One region of the Lentzea sp. NPDC054927 genome, then DNA from elsewhere that is predicted to be linked to it. Evidence: riboswitches for the same ligand, from Rfam matches in the RefSeq annotation. Region 1 holds a riboswitch; each other region holds the start of a gene.
What was found. A riboswitch is a leader RNA that binds a small molecule or an ion and turns the genes downstream of it on or off. The one in region 1 is predicted to bind glycine.
Positions count from the first base shown of each region.

Region 1 (6,747 bases):
ACGCGGCGCTGCTCCCAGACGGCGTCGGCGATCGTGGCGAGGTGCTCGGTGGGGTCGTCGCCGCGGAACCACGTCGGGATGTCGAGGTGGAACCGCTGCCGGATCTGCTCCGCTCGGGTCCGCAGCTCGGTCGGGAGCGCGGCCAGCAGCTTGAGCTGGGCCGCGGCGGCGACCTCCTTCAACCCGAGCTCCTCGGCGGGCCCTGGCAGCCCTGCCAGGAACAACGACTGGGCTTCCGCGCTGGTCAGGCCGGTCAGCCGGGTGCGGTAGCCGTCGATCAGCTGATAGCCGCCGGTCGGGCCGCGGTCGGCGTAGACGGGGATGCCCGCGGCTCCCAGCGACTCGATGTCGCGGTAGATCGTGCGCGGCGAGACCTCGAGCTCCTCGGCCAGTTCGTCCGCCGTCATCCGGCCCCGCGACTGCAGGAGCAGGAGGACCTGGATGAGCCGGCTGGACTTCATCCACCAAACCTGACACGAACTGTCAGGAATTGCCAGCAGAGTGGTCCGCATGAAGGCAACCGGAACCATCGAAGTGAAGAGCTGGGACGAGAACACCTGGGACGGCCGCCCCTACAAGGAGGTCGAGGGACGCAAGCTGACCGAGGCGCACGTCCAGTTCACCTACGCGGGTGACGTCACCGGGATCGGGAACTGCCGGTACCTCATGTCCTACGGCGACGACGTGGCGTGGACGACCGCTCTCGAGGAGATCACCGCGGACAACGGCACGCTGGTGCTGCGGCACGTCGGTGCCTACCGCACCGCCGTCGAGGGCACGATCGAGATCCTGGACGGCACCGGCGCCTACGCCGGGGCGCGAGGTGCGGCGACGATCGAGTGGGCGGAGGATGGCAGCGGCACCTACACCCTGGAGTACGAGGTCTGACATGACCAATGCCCCCATCTACGACGCGGCCAAGCAGCGGATCACCTCGCTGGTCGAGGGCCAGGATCCACAGACACCGGTCGCGGCGACGCCCGGCTGGTCCGTCAAGGACGTGGTGGCGCACCTCGCCGGCGGTCTGCGCGACTTCGTGGACCGCCGGTTCGACGGTGTCGAGTCCGGCGAGTGGGGCGAACGGCAGGTGCGCGACCGCAAGGACAACTCGCTGGCCGACGCCTTCGCCGAGTGGGAGGCGAACCGGGAGCTCGCCGAGCCGCTGTTCGACACCCCCATGGGGTCCGTGCTGATCTCCGAGGTGGTGGCGCACGAGCACGATCTCCGCGCGGCGCTGGGAGTTCCCGGCGACCGGGACGGCGTGGCGGTGCGGGCGGCACTCACGAAACCGTTGCAGCAGCTGGATCAGCGGATGCGGGACAACGAGGTGCCGGCGCTGCGGATCACGCTGGAGCACGGCGACCGGGTGCTCGGGCACGGGGATCCGGTCGGGACGTTGCGGACCACGTCGTTCGAACTGATGCGGGCGATCGGCGGGCGGCGGTCGGTCGACCAGATCAAGGCACTGGACTGGGACGGCGATCCGGACGTCTGGATCGCCGCGCTGGCGTTGTTCGGACGGCACCGCCCGGAGCCGTTCAGTGAGTGATTGGCTCACCGACACGCGCGACTCCTACGACACGGTCGCGGTCAGCTACACCGAGCACACACGTGAACTGCTGGACCGGCTGCCGCACGTGCGGGCCGCGCTCAGGTTGTTCGCCGAAGAGGTCGACGGACCGGTGGCGGACGTCGGCTGCGGTCCCGGCCTGGTCACCGCGCACCTGCACGCGCTCGGTGCGGACGTGTTCGGAGTGGACCTGTCGCCGGGGATGATCGAACTGGCCCGGCGCGACCATCCGGGGCTGCGGTTCGAGGTCGGGTCGATGACGGAACCGCTCGGCGACACCGTGGCCGGGATCCTCGCGTTCTGGTCGTTGATCCACATCCTGGACCACGAGGTGCCCACGGTCTTCGAGCACTTCCGCGAAGCGTTGCGCCCCAACGGGTTGCTGATGATCGGCTTCCACGTCGGGGACGAGACGCGGATGAAGACGCAGGGGTACGGCGGGCATCCGATGCGGGTGCACGTCCACCTGCGGCGGCCGGAGCGAGTGGCCGGGTGGCTGAGCGAGGCGGGGTTCACCGTCGAGGCCCAGTGGTTGCTGGGCACGGACGGGGCGATCCTGTTCGCACGGCGCGGGTGAGACCATTTGCCCGTGTCGGAAGAGCAAACGTGTCAGCGGTGCGGCGAGGCCGTCGAGCTGGACCAGGAAGACTTCGAGCTGTTCGAGCGGATGCACCCCGAGTGCTTCCACTACGCGTTCGAGCACGACCTGAACAAGCCGGGCATCGGCGTCGACGAGAACTGCGGCGACGACGCCTGCCCTTCTGCGGTATGAGAAACGGGCGCACCCCCGAGTGCGCCCGTTTCCTTTCTACCTAGATCAGCTGCCGTACGCCGAGAGCGGCGGGCAGGAGCAGACCAGGTTGCGGTCGCCCTTCGCGCCGTCGATGCGGCGGACCGGCGGCCAGATCTTCGGAGCACCGGTACCGGCCGGGTAGACGGCCTCCTCGCGGGTGTACGGGTGGTTCCACTCGCCGACGGTCACGCAGGCCGCGGTGTGCGGGGCGTTGCGCAGCGGGTTGTCCTCCACGGTCCACTCGCCGACGGCCACGCGGTCGATCTCGTGCTTGATGGCGATCATGGCGTCGATGAACCTGTCGATCTCGGCCAGGTCCTCGGACTCGGTCGGCTCGACCATCAGCGTGCCGGCGACCGGGAACGACATCGTCGGGGCGTGCAGGCCGTAGTCGGCGAGGCGCTTGGCGACGTCGTCCACCGTCACGCCGGTGGCCTTGGTGATCGGGCGCAGGTCGAGGATGCACTCGTGGGCCACGAAGCCGCCCTCGCCGGTGTAGAGGACCGGGTAGTGCTCGTCGAGGCGGCGGGCCACGTAGTTCGCGGCGGCCACGGCGGTCAGGGTCGCGCGGCGCAGGCCGTCGCCGCCCATCATGCGCACGTACGCCCACGAGATCGGCAGGATCGACGCGGAACCCCACGGGGCGCCGGAGATCGGGCCGACGCCGGTCGCCGGGCCTGCGGTGGGCTGCAGCGGGTGGTTCGGCAGGAACGGTGCGAGGTGGGACTTCACACCGATCGGGCCGACGCCGGGGCCACCGCCGCCGTGCGGGATGCAGAACGTCTTGTGCAGGTTCAGGTGGGAGACGTCCGAGCCGAACTTGCCGTAGCGCGCCAGGCCGATCAACGCGTTGAGGTTCGCGCCGTCGACGTACACCTGGCCGCCCGCGTCGTGGACCAGGCCGCAGACCTCGCTGACGGTGTCCTCGTACACGCCGTGGGTAGACGGGTAGGTGATCATGATCGCGGCGAGGTCGTCGGCGTGCTCCGCGACGGTCTCGCGCAGGTGACCCATGTCGATGTTGCCCTTGTCGTCGCACTTCACGACGACGACGCGCATGCCCGCCATGACAGCGGAAGCGGCGTTGGTGCCGTGGGCGGACGACGGGATCAGGCAGACGTCGCGGTCGGCGTTGCCGTTCGCGCGGTGGTACGCGCGGATCGCCAGCAGACCGGCGAACTCGCCCTGCGAACCGGCGTTGGGCTGCAACGACACCGCGTCGTAGCCGGTGACCTCTGCCAGCCAGGCCTCGAGGTCGGAAACGATCCGCAGCAGCCCCTTGGCGTCCTCGACGGGCGCGAACGGGTGCAGCGTCGAGAACTCCGGCCAGGTGATGGACTCCATCTCCGCGGTGGCGTTCAGCTTCATCGTGCAGGAACCGAGCGGGATCATGCTGCGGTCGAGCGCGACGTCCTTGTCCGACAACGCACGCAGGTACCGCAGCAGCGCGGTCTCCGAGCGGTGCGCGTGGAACACCGGGTGGGTCAGGTAGTCGGACGTGCGGCGCAGGTCGGCCGGGATGCCGTCCGCGGTGTCGGCGTCGATCGCGTCCACATCGGACCCGGTGACACCGAAGGCTTCCCACACCGCGACGAGGTGCGCGCGCGTGGTCTTCTCGTCGCACGCGATCGCCACGACGTCGGCGTCGACCTGACGCAGGTTGATGCCGGCCTCACGCGCCTTGGCGACGACCGCGGCGGCCTCACCGGGAACGCGCACCTGGACGGTGTCGAAGAACTCGCCGTGCACGACGTCGAGACCGGCCTCGCACAGGCCCGTGGCGAGCACGGTGGCCAGGCGGTGCACGCGGGTCGCGATCGACCGCAGGCCCTCGGGACCGTGGTAGACCGCGTACATGGAGGCGATCACGGCCAGCAGCACCTGCGCGGTGCAGATGTTCGACGTGGCCTTCTCGCGGCGGATGTGCTGCTCACGCGTCTGCAACGCCAAGCGGTAGGCCAGCGACCCGTCGGAGTCGACGGAGACACCGACGAGACGGCCGGGCAGCTGGCGCTCCAGTCCGGACCGGACGGCCATGTACCCGGCGTGCGGGCCACCGAAGCCGATCGGCACGCCGAAGCGCTGCGTGGTGCCGACGACGACGTCCGCGCCGATCTCGCCCGGCGCGCGCAGCAGCGTCAGCGCCAGCAGGTCGGCGACGACGACGGCCTGCGCGCCCGCCGCGTGGATCTCCTCGATCAGCGCGGCCTGGTCGCGCACCACACCGGACGCACCGGGGTACGACAGCAGCACGCCGTAGAAGTCGCCGCCCAGGCCGAGGCCCTCGATGCCCTGCGACAGGTCCGCGACGACGATCTCGATGCCCAGCGGCTCGGCGCGCGTCTCGATGACGGCCAGCGTCTGCGGCAGCGTGTCGGCGTCGACGACGAACTTGTTCGACTTCGAGCGACCCGCGCGGCGCACCAGGGTCATGGCCTCGGCGGCGGCGGTCGACTCGTCCAGCATGGACGCGTTCGCGACCGGCAGGCCGGTCAGGTCGCCGACCATGGTCTGGAAGTTCAGCAGCGCCTCGAGCCGGCCCTGCGAGATCTCCGGCTGGTACGGCGTGTACGCGGTGTACCAGGCGGGCGACTCCAGCACGTTGCGCAGGATGACGCCCGGCGTGACGGTGTCGTAGTAGCCGAGGCCGATCATCTGCGTCATCGGGCGGTTCTGCGACGCGAGCTCACGCAGCTCGGCCAGCGCCTCGGTCTCGGTGGCCGGCGCCGGCAGGTCGAGCACGAGGTCGCGCTCGTGGATCGACGAAGGCACCGCGCGCTGCGCCAGCTCCTCCAGCGATCCGACGCCGATGACGTCGAGGATGCGCGCGAGTTCGGCGGGGCGCGGACCGACGTGGCGGTCGGCGAACGGGATGCCGTGCTCGAGAGCGGCGAGCGGAATGCGGTCCTGCGTCATCAAACGCCTCCGGGGGTGGCTGCGGGCACACGTGTCCTGTGCCCTCCCCGCTCTGTCCGTACCCGTGACGGGCGCCTGAGAGGTTCACCCCGTTGTGAGGCGGGGCTTTCACCGTCGGCGGGACCGCAGAAAAGTCTTCAGCACACTCTTCAGCGGTCCACTTTCCAGAGGCGTCTCGCTCACGCGGTCCTGGATGCCTGAGAGGTTCCCGGGGAGGGACTTGCTCCTTCGGCGCCGGGTTTCGAAACCCCGGTCTCTCCCGCCTGAGTTCAGCGACTACCCGTGAAGAATACCCGCAGGCAGCCCAGGTAGTCCCCAGGGACGCGACCTACGTCTCACCGATCAGCACCGATCAGCCGGTCGCGCGCTCCCGCCGGCGGCGCGTCAGCTCGTCCTCCGTCATGGGAGCGATCTCCATGCCGTCCGCACGTTCGGCCGGGAACTCGTGGATCGTCCCGGAGATCTCCCGCATCGCACCGCTCACCGCGATGCCGAACACGCCCTGACCGCCCTGCAGCAGATCGACGACCTCTTCCGGTGAGGTGCACTCGTAGACGGTCGTGCCGTCCGAGAAGAGGGTGATCTTCGCCAGGTCCTGCACGCCACGGCGGCGCAGGTGGTCCACGGCGACCCTGATGTTCTGCAACGAGACGCCGGTGTCCAGCAGTCTCTTCACCACCTTCAGGACCAGGATGTCCTTGAAGGAGTAGAGCCGTTGACTCCCGGAACCGTGGGCCATCCTTATCGTCGGAGCGACGAGTCCGGTCCTGGCCCAGTAGTCGAGCTGCCGGTACGTGATTCCCGCGATCTGACACGCCGCGGGACCCCGGTAGCCGACGAGCTCGTCCGGCAGCGAGGAGTCCGGGAACAGCTCACCCTGCTGCCCGGATTCGGCCCTCACGGGCGCTTCCTCGGCCACGCCTGCCTCCCCTCGCCAACGGCCACGAAAGTCGAGGCCGTCAAGCCACCACGTCAGCTCTCACGAACCGGGTGACGTCCACTCGAGTTCGACGGTAAGACCGGCCGGAGGGCAGGTCAACGCGACGCGCGGGGAGGATCGACCCTCAACCTGAGGTGGAGAGTCACAGCGTCACCCGATGTGGGACGTTCAGGTGACGTTTAGTGATCGTTTAGCGAGCAATGCCAGCGGAAAGTAGCCCAGCCGAGCGACACACCCGTGGGTTACGCCGGTTCCAAACGAGACGGACAGCGACACGCCTATGTGTCCGCGCCCCTGAAGTCCTCCGGAGACACCGAGTCGAGGAACTCGCGGAACTTCTCGACCTCGTCCTCCTGCTCGTCCGGGATGATGAGGCCGGCCTCCGCCAGCACGGACTCCTCCGCGTGGATCGGCACCCCCACGCGCAACGCCAGCGCCACCGAGTCCGAGGGGCGCGCGGACACCCGCACGTCGCCGTCGAACACGAGTTCCGCGAAGAACGTGCCCTCCTGCAGGTCGGTGATCCGC
Region 1 is NZ_JBSGXZ010000008.1:274,158-280,904, forward strand. Features, by position in the region: gene ACWGE0_RS16035 (helix-turn-helix transcriptional regulator) at 1-461, opposite strand, end outside; gene ACWGE0_RS16040 (DUF3224 domain-containing protein) at 511-888, shown strand; gene ACWGE0_RS16045 (maleylpyruvate isomerase family mycothiol-dependent enzyme) at 890-1,549, shown strand; gene ACWGE0_RS16050 (class I SAM-dependent DNA methyltransferase) at 1,542-2,147, shown strand; gene ACWGE0_RS16055 (hypothetical protein) at 2,160-2,342, shown strand; gene gcvP (aminomethyl-transferring glycine dehydrogenase) at 2,388-5,279, opposite strand; glycine riboswitch at 5,330-5,449, opposite strand; glycine riboswitch at 5,454-5,551, opposite strand; gene ACWGE0_RS16065 (MerR family transcriptional regulator) at 5,632-6,198, opposite strand; gene ACWGE0_RS16070 (bifunctional nuclease family protein) at 6,498-6,747, opposite strand, start outside.

Region 2 (6,747 bases), on a different contig from region 1:
GACACCGTCCACCAGCGGCATCGGCTCGGCGTGCTGACGATCGCGGCCGAGACGAAACGGGTGGAGTTCTCGTACCTGAAGTCGGCGCTGGAACTGACCGCGGGCAACCTGTCGCGACACATCACCGTGCTGGAACAGGCGGGCCTGGTCGAGGTGGAGAAGGGCTACGAGGGCAAGCGGCCCAAGACGTGGCTGCACATCACCGACGCCGGTCGCGCAGCCCTCGCCGCGGAGATGAAGGCGTTGCGAACACTGCTCGACCGGCACGACAACTCTTAGAACTGCCTGCGGTACACGGAAACGTCGTCACGCCACACGCCGAAGTGGTCCGGTGCGGACTGGACGACCGTCATGTCGTTGAGGTTGCCCAGGATCCGCCACGCCCGCGCAACCGCTTGCGCACCCGCGTAGGCGATCGTGCAGAACTGGCGCGGCTCGACGACCGTGCGCACGCGGTCGACCTTGCCGACGGCCATCGGCGTGTCCTGCCACAGGTCCAATGTGTACCCGGTGCGGATGGGAGCACCGGACCCCAGCACGCCTTCGATGCTCACGACCAGCCGCTCTCCTTCGAGGCGGAGGTCGTAGTGACCGCTGCGGGGAGGGTCACCGCCGGTGTACGCGGAACGCGCCGGATCGAGCACCCAGTGGCCGAGAAACGGCACGAGGTCGTCACTCATGTGTGTCTCCTTCGCGGAACCTGCGCCACTGGCGGATTGTCCGGCGCATCGCGGTGGGCGACCATCACCCGATGAGTTATGAGACGGGCGTTCGGTGGAAGTGGATACCGGCCGTCGTGCTCGGCTTCGTGCTGCTGAGCTGGATCGTGTTCGAAGCACTCGACCTCATCGACTTCGAGGGTGTCGTGACGTGGGTGCGCGGCATCAACCCGGTGTGGGCGGCGGTGGCGATCTTCGCCCTGCTCGTCGTGGACGTGCTGCTGCCCGTGCCGTCCACTCCGCTCATCGTGCTGGCGGGGACGGCACTCGGCCTGCCCTTCGGACTGGCACTCGCGATCGTCGGATCCCTGGGTTCCTCTGCCGCAGGGTACGCCCTCGGCCGGTTCGCGGGTCCGTGGTTGGTGCGCCGGGTGGTGACCATCGAGGAACTGACCGAAATGCGGCGATGGGGCCGTCAGTTCGGGCCCTGGTTCTTCGGCGTGGCGCGCGGCATTCCGATGATGGCGGAAACCGTGTCGGTGTCCGCGGGAGTGTCCAGGGTGTCGTTCCGGACTTTCATGTCCTTCACGCTCCTCGGCACCATCCCGATTTGTACCGCCTACGTGTTCGCGGGGGCACAGGCCGACACGGTCGAGCAGATAGTGATGATCAGCGCCGTCGGTTTCCTGCTGACCGTGGGGCTGTTCTACCTGCTGCGCCGGCTCGTGAAGGCGGCGCCCTAGGAAAACCCTTTGCGCGGCGTGGTTGTATTGGTGTGCGCCCGGTGCGTAGCGGAGGGTTACTTCCGGTGATATCTCAGGTTCGATCCCTGAAGCTGGCCTCGGCCAGTCTTCGCTCACCTCGGTGAGCACGTCACCTTCCGCGACTTGATCTCGGGCGCCCACAACTCCACGCCGGCCGGAATTAAATCGCTGGCCCGGCGTGGTTACATAGATATCGCACCCGGTGCGAAGCCAACGGTTACTTCGTCTTCAAAACGCAAACAACCCGTTGGCGCGTTTGATCTCGGGAGCGCACAACTTCACACGTGTCCGGTGCGAAGCAGAGGGTTACTTCCACTGTTAATGGGCGGGTCGCAGGTTCGAATCCTGCCAGCCTCACGGCTGTAGCTCAGTTCGGCAGAGCAGCTAATGTACCTTCCGCGACCTTGATCTCGGACACGTGTGATGTTTGTGGGCTCCCTTTCTTTTGTCTTGAGGGGGGAAGAGCCGATGGCGAAGTTCAACATTTTCCGTGCACGTCCGGCGGGCACCAGCCCGGTCGCCACGGCGCCGGCACCGTCCGGTCGCACCTACGAAGGCGGCGACGGCTACGCGCGCGACACGAAGTCCGAGCTGTTCCTGCTCGCCGTGTCGAACATGGGCGGCGAGGCCACCTTCTACGAGTCCGGCGGTCAGCGCGACAACCGGTTCGCCGAGCTCGTCCACACCGCCGCGCTCGCGGATCCCGAGTGGACCGCGCGCCTGCTGAAGTGGCTGCGCAGCGAGGCGAACATGCGCACGGCGTCGCTCGTCGGCGCGGCCGAGTTCGTGTTCGCACGGCTCGTGGCCTCCTCCGACGCGGGCGTCACCAACCGTGCCGTCATCGACTCCGTGCTGCAGCGCGCCGACGAGCCGGGCGAGCTCCTCGCCTACTGGACCGGCACGAACGGCCGGCGCGTGCCGAAGCCGATCAAGCGTGGCATCGCCGACGCCGTGAAGCGCCTGTACGACGAGCGCGCGGTCCTCAAGTGGGACAGCGACGCCCGTGGCTTCCGGATGGCCGACGTGCTGAACCTCGCGCACCCCTCTCCCGCAGCCGACTGGCAGGGCTCGCTCTTCCAGTACGTGCTGGACCGGCGCCGCGACAGCGATGTGGCGGTACCGGACGCGCTGCGCGTGACCGCGGCACGCCGTGAGCTGATGGCGTGGCCGGTCGAGCAGCGCCGGGCGCTCTTCGGACGTCCCGACGCGGCCGACGTGCTGCGCCGGGCAGGCATGACGTGGGAGTCGGTGGCCGGCTGGCTGCAGGGCCCGCTGACGAAGGAGGTGTGGGAGGCGCTCGCGCCGTCGATGGGGTACATGGCGCTCATCCGCAACCTCAGGAACTTCGACGAGGCGGGCATGTCCGACGAGGTCGCGGCAGCCGTCGCGACCCGGCTGGCCGACCCCGGCCAGGTCGCTCGCTCGCGGCAGTTCCCGTTCCGGTTCCTGTCGGCGTACGAGGCGGCACCGAGCCTGCGCTGGGGCCACGCACTGGACCAGGCGCTGCAGGCGTCGCTGAGCAACCTGCCCGCACTGCCGGGCCGGTCGCTGATCCTCGTCGACACCTCGGCGTCGATGACGCACGGCACGATCTCGGCGAAGTCGAAGGTCACCCCGGCCAAGGCCGCGGCGGTGTTCGGCGTCGCACTGGGCGCCAAGGGCGAGCAGGTCGACGTGATCGGCTTCGCGGACGGCACGTTCCGGCACGACATCGCGCGCGGGGCGTCGGTGATCCGCACGGTCGACCGGTTCCTGAAGCGCATCGGCGAGGTCGGGCACGGCACCGACATCCCGGGGTCGCTGAAGCGGACCTACCGGGGCCACGACCGCGTGTTCATCATCTCGGACATGCAGACGATCAGCGGGCACCACGGCCAGGACGTCTCGAGCCTCGTGCCGGCGCACGTGCCGCTCTACGGGTTCAACCTGGGCGGATACCAGAAGGCGGCGTACGCGACCGGCAAGGCTCATCGGCACGAATTCGGTGGCCTGACGGACGCGACCTTTCGGATGGTGCCCCTGCTCGAGGCAGGCCGGAACGCCGACTGGCCGTTCTAGGAGGTGAGGGCCCGCACACAGCGTGTGCGGGCCCCTTCACCATTGCCACTTACTTTTCGTAAGCGTTTTCACCAGGTATCCTTGCCGCCATGAAGTACAACGTGTTCGCGAAGGCGTGCCCGTCACGTCCCACGCTGGAGCACGTCACCGGCCGGTGGGGCAGCCTCACGATGAGCGCGCTCCTCGACGGCCCGCTGCGCTTCAACGAGCTGCGCCGGCGGGTCGACGGGGTCAGCGAGAAGATGCTCTCGCAGACGCTGCACGCGCTGGAGCGGGACGGGCTCGTGCACCGCGACGCGCAGCCCACGAACCCGCCGCGCGTCGACTACACCCTCACGCCGCTCGGCCGCGAGACCGCCGAGCGCCTGCTCGCGCTGATCCAGATGCTGGAGGCGCGCATGCCGGAGGTGCTGGCGGCTCAGCAGGCGTACGACGCCCGCCGCTAGGTTTCCTCGCGGAGATCAGCACTCGATGACGTTCACCGCGAGTCCGCCGCGTGCGGTCTCCTTGTACTTCACCGACATGTCCTTGCCCGTGTCGCGCATGGTCTTGATGACCTTGTCGAGCGAGACGAAGTGCGAACCGTCGCCGCGCAACGCCATGCGCACGGCGGTGATCGCCTTGATCGACGCGACGGCGTTGCGTTCGATGCACGGGATCTGCACCAGGCCGCCGATCGGGTCGCACGTCAGGCCGAGGTTGTGCTCCATGGCGATCTCGGCGGCGTTCTCGACCTGCTCAGGAGTGCCGCCGAGGACCTCGGCGAGTCCGCCGGCCGCCATCGAGCAGGCCGAGCCGACCTCGCCCTGACAGCCGACCTCGGCGCCGGAGATCGAGGCGTTCTCCTTGAACAGCACGCCGATCGCGCCCGCCGTGAGCAGGAACCGGACCACGCCGTCGTCGGAAGCTCCCGGCACGAACTTCGTGTAGTAGTGCAGCACCGCGGGCACGATGCCGGCCGCACCGTTGGTCGGTGCGGTGACGACACGGCCGCCCGCCGCGTTCTCCTCGTTGACCGCCAACGCGAAGAGCGTGACCCAGTCCATGACGCGCAGCGGGTCGGTGACGAAGTGCTCGCGCTCCAACGTTTTGCGCATGTCGGCGGCGCGGCGGCGGACCTTCAGGCCGCCGGGCAGGACGCCGTGCTCGTTGCAGCCGCGTTCCACGCACTCCTGCATGACGTGCCAGATGTGCAGAAGTCCTTGGCGCACCTCGTCTTCAGTCCGCCACGACAGCTCGTTGGCCATCATGATCTCGCTGATCGACAGGCCGGTCTCGCGGCACCGCGCGAGCAGTTCGTCGCCGGTCAGGAACGGGTGCGCCAACGGCGTCGAGTCCGGTTTGATCCGGTCGGTGCCCGAGGCGTTCTCGTCGACGACGAAGCCGCCACCGATCGAGTAGTAGACGGCGCGCTCGACCGACTTGTCGCCGCTGAACGCCTCGAAGCTCATTCCGTTGGGGTGCAACGGAAGTGACTTGCGGCGGTGCATGACGAGGTCGCGGTCGTGCACGAAACCGATCTCGTGCGCGCCACCGAGCCGGAGCCGGCCGCTCGCGATGATCTCCTCGACCCGGCCGGCCGCGATCGTCGGGTCGACTTCTTCCGGATGGTTGCCTTCGAGGCCCAGGAACACGGCTTTCGGACTGCCGTGGCCGTGGCCGGTCGCACCGAGCGAGCCGAACAGCTCGACGCGCACCCGGTCCACTTCGGACACTCGGTCGCCGAGCTTCTCGACGAACATGGCCGCCGCGCGCATCGGGCCGACCGTGTGGGAGCTGGACGGTCCGATGCCGACGGAGAAAAGGTCGAAAACGCTGATCGCCACTGATCAGTCCTTCGTGGTGGTGGGGCGGTCAGTCAGATTTGGTGAGTTCGGCGTACTTGGCCGCCGTGAGGAGGTTCTCCGCCGACTCGACGCGAACCCGGAACAGCCAGCCGGCGCCGTACGGGTCGGTGTTGACGATCGCCGGGTCGTCGACGACAGCGCTGTTGACCTCGATCACCTCACCAGTGACGGGCGAGAACAGGTCGCTGACGGACTTGGTGGACTCCAGCTCGCCGCAGACCGCGTTGGTGACGACCTTGGCACCGACCTCTGGCAGCTGGACGAAGACGATGTCGCCGAGCGCGTCGGCGGCGTATTCGGTGATTCCGCAGGTCAGGGGGTCCTGGGTGCCCGGCGTCCAGTCGACCCACTCGTGCTCGACGGTGTAGAGCAGGTTCTCGGGGAACTCCACGGCGACTCCTCTGGCTGTGACGGGTCAGGAAACATGCGTCCCCCTCCGCCGTGCAGAGTTGCCTACCCCGAGCGGTCTTGCTGCCTGAGAGTGTGCGGGAGCTTGCCCCTTCGGCGCCCCGACCTGATCGTCGAGGTCTCTCCCACTCGGGTTTCGGCGCCCAGTGATCAACACTTCGCGCCACGGCCGGTCTTCAGTTCTCGACCGCGAACGCTATGTGCGGCCCCCGCCAAGTGTCAACGCGAGATGGTTGACATTGGGGAGAGCGCTGCCAGGGTGAGGTCAGGCAGACATCGGAGGTCTCATGCGGAAGCCGTTCATCGTCGCCTTGCTCGCCTCACTGGTGCTCACCCCTGTTCCCGCTGCCACCGCGGCAGAGGCACCAGCTCCTGTCACAGTCCCCATCGGCCACCTCTTCGACAACGACGGCATCGACACCGCGTCGGACCGGACCGGCAGCTTCGACGGTTCCGGCTACGCGTTCCCGGCGGAGGCGCTGCCGTCCGGGCAGGTCACGGCCGATGGCGTGCCGTACCTCTTCCCGGGAAATTCACAGGCCAAGAACAACGCGGTGGCTCTCGGACAGCGGATCGAGCTCCCGCGCGGCCGCTATCTGACCGCGCACTTCCTCGTGGCGTCCTCGTACAGAGCGGCCGGAGGGACCGCGACCGTGCACTACGCGGACGGATCTTCAACAACCGGTTCGATCACCGGACCTGACTGGTACTCGGGCAGTGGTCCGATCTCCGCGCCGTTCCGGTACTCCCCCGGCGGCACCGACCAGCACCCCGTGTCGATCGGGACCGCCCAGCTCTGGGCAGATCCCCAGAAGGAGGCCGTCGGCATCACGCTGCCGGTGACGAACCCGGCCGTCGAGGGCAAGTCCTCGCTGCACGTGTTCGCGCTGTCTCTGCAACCGGCGGGCAAGGGCGCGGTGCTCGCCGTCCGGTCCGCCCGCAGCACGCCCAAGCTGCCGCGGCTGGGTGGCCAGACGATCGAGGCCACCGTCGTGAACCTCGGTGACCAGT
Region 2 is NZ_JBSGXZ010000016.1:10,583-17,329, forward strand. Features, by position in the region: gene ACWGE0_RS22120 (winged helix-turn-helix domain-containing protein) at 1-279, shown strand, start outside; gene ACWGE0_RS22125 (hypothetical protein) at 276-680, opposite strand; gene ACWGE0_RS22130 (TVP38/TMEM64 family protein) at 752-1,402, shown strand; gene ACWGE0_RS22135 (TROVE domain-containing protein) at 1,892-3,481, shown strand; gene ACWGE0_RS22140 (winged helix-turn-helix transcriptional regulator) at 3,571-3,927, shown strand; gene ACWGE0_RS22145 (L-serine ammonia-lyase) at 3,943-5,307, opposite strand; gene gcvH (glycine cleavage system protein GcvH) at 5,336-5,719, opposite strand; glycine riboswitch at 5,782-5,874, opposite strand; gene ACWGE0_RS22155 (alpha-L-fucosidase) at 6,024-6,747, shown strand, end outside.
Region 2: it holds a riboswitch for glycine, as region 1 does, so the genes downstream of both, gcvH (glycine cleavage system protein GcvH) here and gcvP (aminomethyl-transferring glycine dehydrogenase) in region 1, are expected to answer to the same signal.

Region 3 (6,747 bases), on a different contig from region 1:
TAGAGCCGCCGCGCCGGCAGGTTGTCGTCGTACACGCGCAGCCGGACGAGCTTCCAGCCCTCTGCCGCCGCCCACGCCAGCAGCGCGCGGACCAGCGCTTCGCCGAGCCCGCGGCCGCGGTGCGACGAGCTCACCCACATCGAGAAGAGGTAGAGGCCCTGCGGCTCCGGCGCGCCCGCCACCAGCCCGACCGGCCCGTCGTCGAGAGCCACCAGCCGCACGCCCTCCACGAGCTTGGCCCGCCAGTCCGCCTCGGTGTACTCCTCTTCGCGGGCGAGCGTCGAGCCGAAGTCGTCCGGGTCGCTGGCCAGCGCTTCCAGCCGGATGTCCCGCCACAGCCGCCACTCGTCCGGCGTGACCTGGTGGATCTGCATGCGGAGCAGTCTGGCCGACGGGGTGGGAATTTCGCTCAGTTTTTCGGGTGACGCCCTGGCGCGCCGGTCATGGCGTGGATCACCGCCCGGTGGTTTCGTGAACGCATGGCAGAGCGTCGATCGCGGTGGATGGACAGCGACCTGGACCAGTTGCGCCAGCTCGCCCGCACGTTCATGGAGAAGGAGGTCACGCCGCACCAGGAGCGCTTCGCCGAGCAGAAGCAGGTCGACCGCGACCTGTGGCGCAAGGCCGGTGACGTCGGGCTGCTGTGCCTGAGCATTCCGGAGGAGTACGGGGGCGGCGGCGGCACGTTCGCACACGAGGCCGTGTTGTTGGAGGAGCAGGCACGCGCGGGCGACAGTTCGTGGGGCAACAGCGTGCACAGCGGCATCGTCGCCCACTACCTCAACTCGTACGGCTCCGAGGACCAGAAGCAGCGCTGGCTGCCCAAGCTCGCGTCCGGCGAGTACGTCGGCGCGATCGCGATGACCGAACCCGGCGCGGGCTCCGACCTCCAGGGCATCCGCACGAAGGCGATCAGGGACGGCGACGAGTACGTCATCAACGGCTCGAAGACGTTCATCACGAACGGCGCGCACGCCGACCTGGTGATCGTGGTCGCCAAGACCGACCCCGCCCAGGGCGCGCAGGGCATCTCGCTGATCGTCGTGGAGAACGACATCCGGCGCGGCCGCGTGCTCGACAAGGTCGGCATGAAGGGGCAGGACACCGCGGAGCTGTTCTTCGACGACGTCCGGGTGCCCGCCGCGAACCTGCTGGGCGACCAGGAGGGCCTCGGGTTCGTCCAGCTCATGCACCAGCTGCCGCAGGAACGCCTGATCATCGGCGTCTGCTCGATCGCGGGCATCGAGGCGGCCGTCGGCGTGACGCTGAAGTACGTGAAGGAGCGCACGGCGTTCGGCAAGGAGCTGATGAAGTTCCAGAACACCCGGTTCAAGCTCGCCGAGTGCGCCACCGAGGCAGCCGTGACCAGGGCGTTCATCGACGAGTGCATCGAGAAGCACTTGAAGGGCGAGCTCGACATCCCGACCGCCGCGATGGCCAAGTGGTGGGCCAGTGACCGGCTGGGCAAGGTCGTCGACGAGTGCGTGCAGCTCTTCGGCGGCTACGGCTACATGAACGAGTACCCGATCGCACGTGCCTGGTCCGACGCCCGCGTGCAGCGGATCTTCGGCGGCACGAACGAGATCATGAAGGAAATCATCGCGAGGTCCCTGTGAGCGGGCCTCTCGCAGGACTTCGCGTGGTCGAACTGGCAGGGCTCGCTCCCGCGCCGTTCGGCTGCATGGTGCTCGCGGACCTCGGCGCGGAGGTCATCCAGGTGCACAAGCCCGGCAGCCACCCGACGGTCCCCGGTGACTTCCTGACCCGCAACCGGCGCTCGATCGCAATCGACACCCGCAGGCCGGAGGGTGCCGAGCTGGTGTTGCGGCTGGTCGAACGCTCGGACGTGCTCATCGAGGGCTTCAGGCCGGGCGTGACCGAGCGGCTGGGCATCGGTCCGGCGCAGTGTCTGGCCCGCAACCCGCGCCTTATATATGGACGCATGACCGGGTGGGGGCAGGACGGGCCGCTGGCTCAGCGCGCCGGCCACGACATCAACTACATCGCCGTGGCGGGTGCGCTCGACCCCGTCGGACGTGCCGGTGGGCCGCCCGTCTTTCCGGTGAACTTCCTCGGCGACTTCGGCGGGGGAGGCCTGCTGCTGGCCCTCGGCGTGCTCGCCGCGCTGTACGAACGCGAGCGCTCGGGGCGTGGCCAGGTGGTCGACGCGGCCATGGTCGACGGGGCGGCGTTGCTCACGACGTTCCTGCACGGGATGAAGTCCGCGGGCATGTGGCAGGGCGGGCGCGGCGAGAACATGCTCGACGGTGGAGTGCCGTTCTACGACGTCTACGAGGCCGCGGACGGGCGGTACGTGGCGCTGGGCGCGCTGGAGGAGAAGTTCTACGCCGACCTGGTGGCCGTGCTGGGTCTGGAGGACGCACCGTCGCGCAACGACCCGGCGAACTGGCCTGAGCTGCGCGAACGCATCGCGGCGGCGGTGAAGACCCGGACGCGGGACGAGTGGGCGGACCTCGCGCGGGACACGGACGCGTGCCTGGCACCGGTCCTGACCCCTGCCGAGGCGGCGCGGCATCCGTACAACGCGGCGCGTGCCTCGTTCGTGGATGTCTCGGGGTCGTTGCACCCGGCGCCGGCGCCTCGGTTCGACCGCACCCCGACGGCGGTTCCTGCGCCCCCGGTAACGGCCGGGGTGAACACCGGGGAAGTGCTTGCCGACATGGGTGTGGCGGAGGCCCAAATTATGGAACTGCGGCGGGCAGGAGTAATTGGATGAATGCTCGCGTGCGTATTAATGGAGACACGACGGCGTGACAGAGCGTGATGTCGGCGGTTCGGCATCCGGGTGAGGCCCGGTGCAACAGTGTCTGGTCCAAGCTGTGGGATGCGAGGGAGTCCGTGTTCACCTCGTGCCCAGGACATCGGCGCAGTTGAGGCCCCTCTTTAGCCGCCATTCGGGTGACATTGGCCGTCGTGCAGGCGTGCGCCGCTGGTGGATCCTAGGAGCAGTTGGGCGTGGTCGTTGTTCATCGCAAGGGTGAATGAGGGACCATGACGGGTGACACGGGCGGTCCGCCGCCTGACCGGTGAGCGAGATGGACGGAGAGGTACCTGTGAACCTCAAGAAGGTGCTAGTGCTGGCGGGCGTCGCGCTGGTGCTGTTCCTCCTGATCACCCAGCCCGAGCAGTCCGCTTCGGCGGTGCAGCAGGTTCTCGGCTGGCTGCGTCAGGGCGCGGAGTCGATCATCACCTTCATCAGGAGCCTCTTCGGGACGGCAACGCCGATCAGCTAGTGACCCTGGGTGATCTTCGGCCGTTCGCGTTGAGCCGGATGGGTGGAATGAGGCCAATCACGCACTGGTAACGGGTGTTCTGGGGATTCAGGGTCTGGCGATTGTCAGACCTACCGAATACCTTCCGCTGCAATGGCCGATCCCCGACCGACGAGGAGGCACATATGGTCGAGGACTCCGGGGTCCACGAGCTGTTGCAGCAGTGGGCGGCTGAACGGTCTGATGACGCAGAGATGCAGGAGGTGAACCGGATCAAGAACGCATGGCTCGCTGAGGCTCCCCCCTCGGCGCCTGGCATCCCCGCCCAGCGGGGAAGCAGGGGCGGGTCGTCGCGTGGCTTGGTCAAGGTCGACTCGGCGGATCCGGCCTACGTGGCCGCGATGCGCAAGCGGGCGCCGGAGGCACCCGAGGCACTGCTCGCCGCCGCGGCGAGCTACTGGCAGCTGGTTGGCGACGTCGCCGAGGCCGAGCAGTGGTGGGACGCGGGCATCAGCCCGTTGGACCAGCGCGCGCTCGACTACCGCGCGGCTGGCCTGTCTCCTGCCGACCTCGGGCGGCGCCTGGGACCGATGACGGTTCTCCAGCACCTTCGCCGCGGTTCTGCCGCAGCCTGGTGTGTTGCTCGTCTGCAGAGGCAGCGCCGGGACGGCGTGGCATAGGTGGGAACGGGCTGTCGGAGGCGGCAGCCCTGTATCCACACTGCGTCCCTCACGGGCGGCCTCCTCTGCGGAGGCCTCACCCAAGTAGTGTGGAGGCCGTGCGCGGCCTCCTTACTCCCCAACGAGTGTTGATCGGGCTCGGCTGCCTGGTCGCACTGATCGCCTGTTGCGGGCTCGCGTGGTGGCAGTGGCAGCGCTTCGAGTCCGCCAGCGGCACGTTCCAGAACCTCGGCTACGTGCTCCAGTGGCCGCTCTTCGGCCTCTTCCCGGCCTTCATGGTGTGGCGTTTCCGCCGTTTGGCGCGCCAGAACCGTGACGCGGATCTCGCACCCGAGCCGGTTGCGCCCGCTCCTGGGCCAGTGGCTACCGTTGACGCCGTCAAACCCGCGCCTGTCGAGTACTTCGACGACGAAGAAGACGCGGAGCTCGCGGCCTACAACCGCATGCTCGCGAACCTCAACGCGCGGGACGGTCGTTGAGCGAAGGCGGGCAGATGAAGGGTGCGTTGACCCGGTTCAGGGTCATGGCTTACGTGGTCGGAGTCTTCCTGCTGCTCCTGGTCGTGGCCATGGTGCTCAAGTACGCCGCGGACATGGGCGGGGCGATGAAGGTCGTCGGCCCGATCCACGGCTTCCTCTACGCCATCTACCTGGTGATTTCCGTCGACCTCGCGCTGAAGCTGCGCTGGTCGATCAAGGGCACCGCGCTCGTGCTGCTCGCCGGCACCATCCCGTTCCTGTCGTTCTGGGCGGAGCGCAAGGTGGTCGAGAAGACTGCGCAGGGCGTGCCGCTGTGACGTTTGGCCTGCTAGCGTCTGGGGCTGACAACTGAACACGGCCGTCGATGTCGCGCGGGAGAGTCCCCTTCAGCGGGGACGCCGAAGGAGCAACTCCTCCCCGGAATCTCTCAGGTACAGGTACCGCACGACGAAGGCAACTCTGGAAAGCAGGCTGCTCGGCAGCCTCGCCCACGGTGCAAGTCGCGCTCCGCGCGGCGAAGCTCTCAGGCTCATGACAGAGGGGGAGGCTCGCTCTAGTGAGGAGTCTCCGATGGACCGTGTCATTCTTCTGATGCCTCAGCCGGCCGCGTCCGGCTCTTCGGCGCACCCTGGAGGAGCGTTCTGATGTCCCGCCTCACGCCTCTGAACGCCGAGCACGAGCAGCTCGGCGCGATGTTCACCGACTTCGCGGGCTGGCGGATGCCGCTGCGCTACTCCAGCGAGCTCGCCGAGCACCACGCCGTGCGCACCACCGCGGGCCTGTTCGACCTCACGCACATGGGTGAGATCGTCCTGACCGGACCGCAGGCGGGCGAGGCGCTCGACTACGCGCTGGTCGGCCACATCTCCGCGCTGGCCGTCGGCAAGGCCCGCTACACGATGATCACCCAGGCCGACGGCGGCGTGATCGACGACCTGATCGTGTACCGCTTGGGCGACCAGGAGTTCATGGTCGTCGCGAACGCCTCCAACGCCCTCGTCGTCGCCGAGGCCCTCGTCGAGCGCGCCGCCGGTTTCGACGTCGAGGTCGCGGACAAGTCGACCGACTACGCGTTGATCGCGATCCAGGGCCCGAAGTCGGTCGAGATCCTGTCCGGGCTGACCGACACCGACCTGTCCACGGTCAAGTACTACGCCTCGTACCCGTCCACCGTGGCCGGCGTCGACGCGCTGCTCGCGCGCACCGGTTACACGGGCGAGGAAGGCTTCGAGCTCTTCGTGGCTCCGGCCGACGCGCCCGCCGTGTGGGCCGCGCTGCTGTCCGCGGGTGAGGCGCACGAGCTCAAGCCGTGCGGACTCGGCTGCCGCGACACGTTGCGTCTCGAGGCCGGAATGCCGTTGTACGGCAACGAACTCACGACCTCCCTCACGCCGTACCACGCTGGTCTGGGCCGTGTGGTGAAGCTCGAGAAGCCGGGCGACTTCGTGGGTCGCGACGCGCTGACGAAGGTGGCGGAGTCCGAAGTGGACTCGGTCCTGGTAGGACTGAAGACCCCCGAGCGCCGCGCCCCGCGCCACGGCTACGCGGTGCTGAACGGCGACGAGGTCGTCGGCGAGGTCACCTCGGGCGCCCTGTCCCCGACGCTGGGCTACTCGGTCGCCATGGCCTACGTGTCCAGGGCGAGTGCCGAGCCCGGCACCCCACTGCTGGTCGACGTCCGCGGCAAGAAGCAGCCGGTCGAGGTCGTCGCACTTCCGTTCTACAAGCGCGCCAAGTAGGGAGATCTTCCAGATGTCCGACCAGTTCAACGCCTCCCTCGCGGAGTACGACCCCGAGGTCGCCGAGGCCGTTGCCGCCGAGCTGGCGCGCCAGCAGGGCACCCTCGAGATGATCGCCTCGGAGAACTTCACCCCCGTCTCGGTGCTCCAGGCACAGGGCTCGGTGCTGACCAACAAGTACGCCGAGGGCTACCCCGGCCGCCGCTACTACGGCGGCTGCGAGCACGTGGACGTCGTCGAGCGCCTGGCCATCGAGCGCATCAAGTCGCTCTTCGGCGCCGGTTTCGCCAACGTCCAGCCGCACTCGGGCGCGCAGGCGAACGCCGCCGCGATGTTCGCGCTGCTCCAGCCGGGCGACACGATCCTGGGCCTGGACCTGGCGCACGGCGGTCACCTGACCCACGGCATGCGCATCAACTTCTCCGGCAAGCTCTACAACGTCGTGCCGTACCACGTCGCTGACTCGGATGGCCGTGTCGACATGGCCGAGGTCGAGCGCCTGGCCGCGGAGCACCGTCCCAAGCTGATCGTCGCCGGGTGGTCCGCCTACCCGCGTCAGCTGGACTTCGCCGAGTTCCGCCGGATCGCGGACTCGGTCGACGCCTACCTGATGGTC
Region 3 is NZ_JBSGXZ010000078.1:897-7,643, reverse strand. Features, by position in the region: gene ACWGE0_RS44820 (N-acetyltransferase family protein) at 1-374, opposite strand, end outside; gene ACWGE0_RS44815 (acyl-CoA dehydrogenase family protein) at 480-1,616, shown strand; gene ACWGE0_RS44810 (CaiB/BaiF CoA transferase family protein) at 1,613-2,737, shown strand; gene ACWGE0_RS44805 (hypothetical protein) at 3,075-3,254, shown strand; gene ACWGE0_RS44800 (helix-turn-helix transcriptional regulator) at 3,419-3,913, shown strand; gene ACWGE0_RS44795 (hypothetical protein) at 4,012-4,392, shown strand; gene ACWGE0_RS44790 (DUF3817 domain-containing protein) at 4,407-4,709, shown strand; glycine riboswitch at 4,755-4,845, shown strand; glycine riboswitch at 4,847-4,937, shown strand; gene gcvT (glycine cleavage system aminomethyltransferase GcvT) at 5,037-6,131, shown strand; gene glyA (serine hydroxymethyltransferase) at 6,145-6,747, shown strand, end outside.
Region 3: it holds a riboswitch for glycine, as region 1 does, so the genes downstream of both, gcvT (glycine cleavage system aminomethyltransferase GcvT) here and gcvP (aminomethyl-transferring glycine dehydrogenase) in region 1, are expected to answer to the same signal.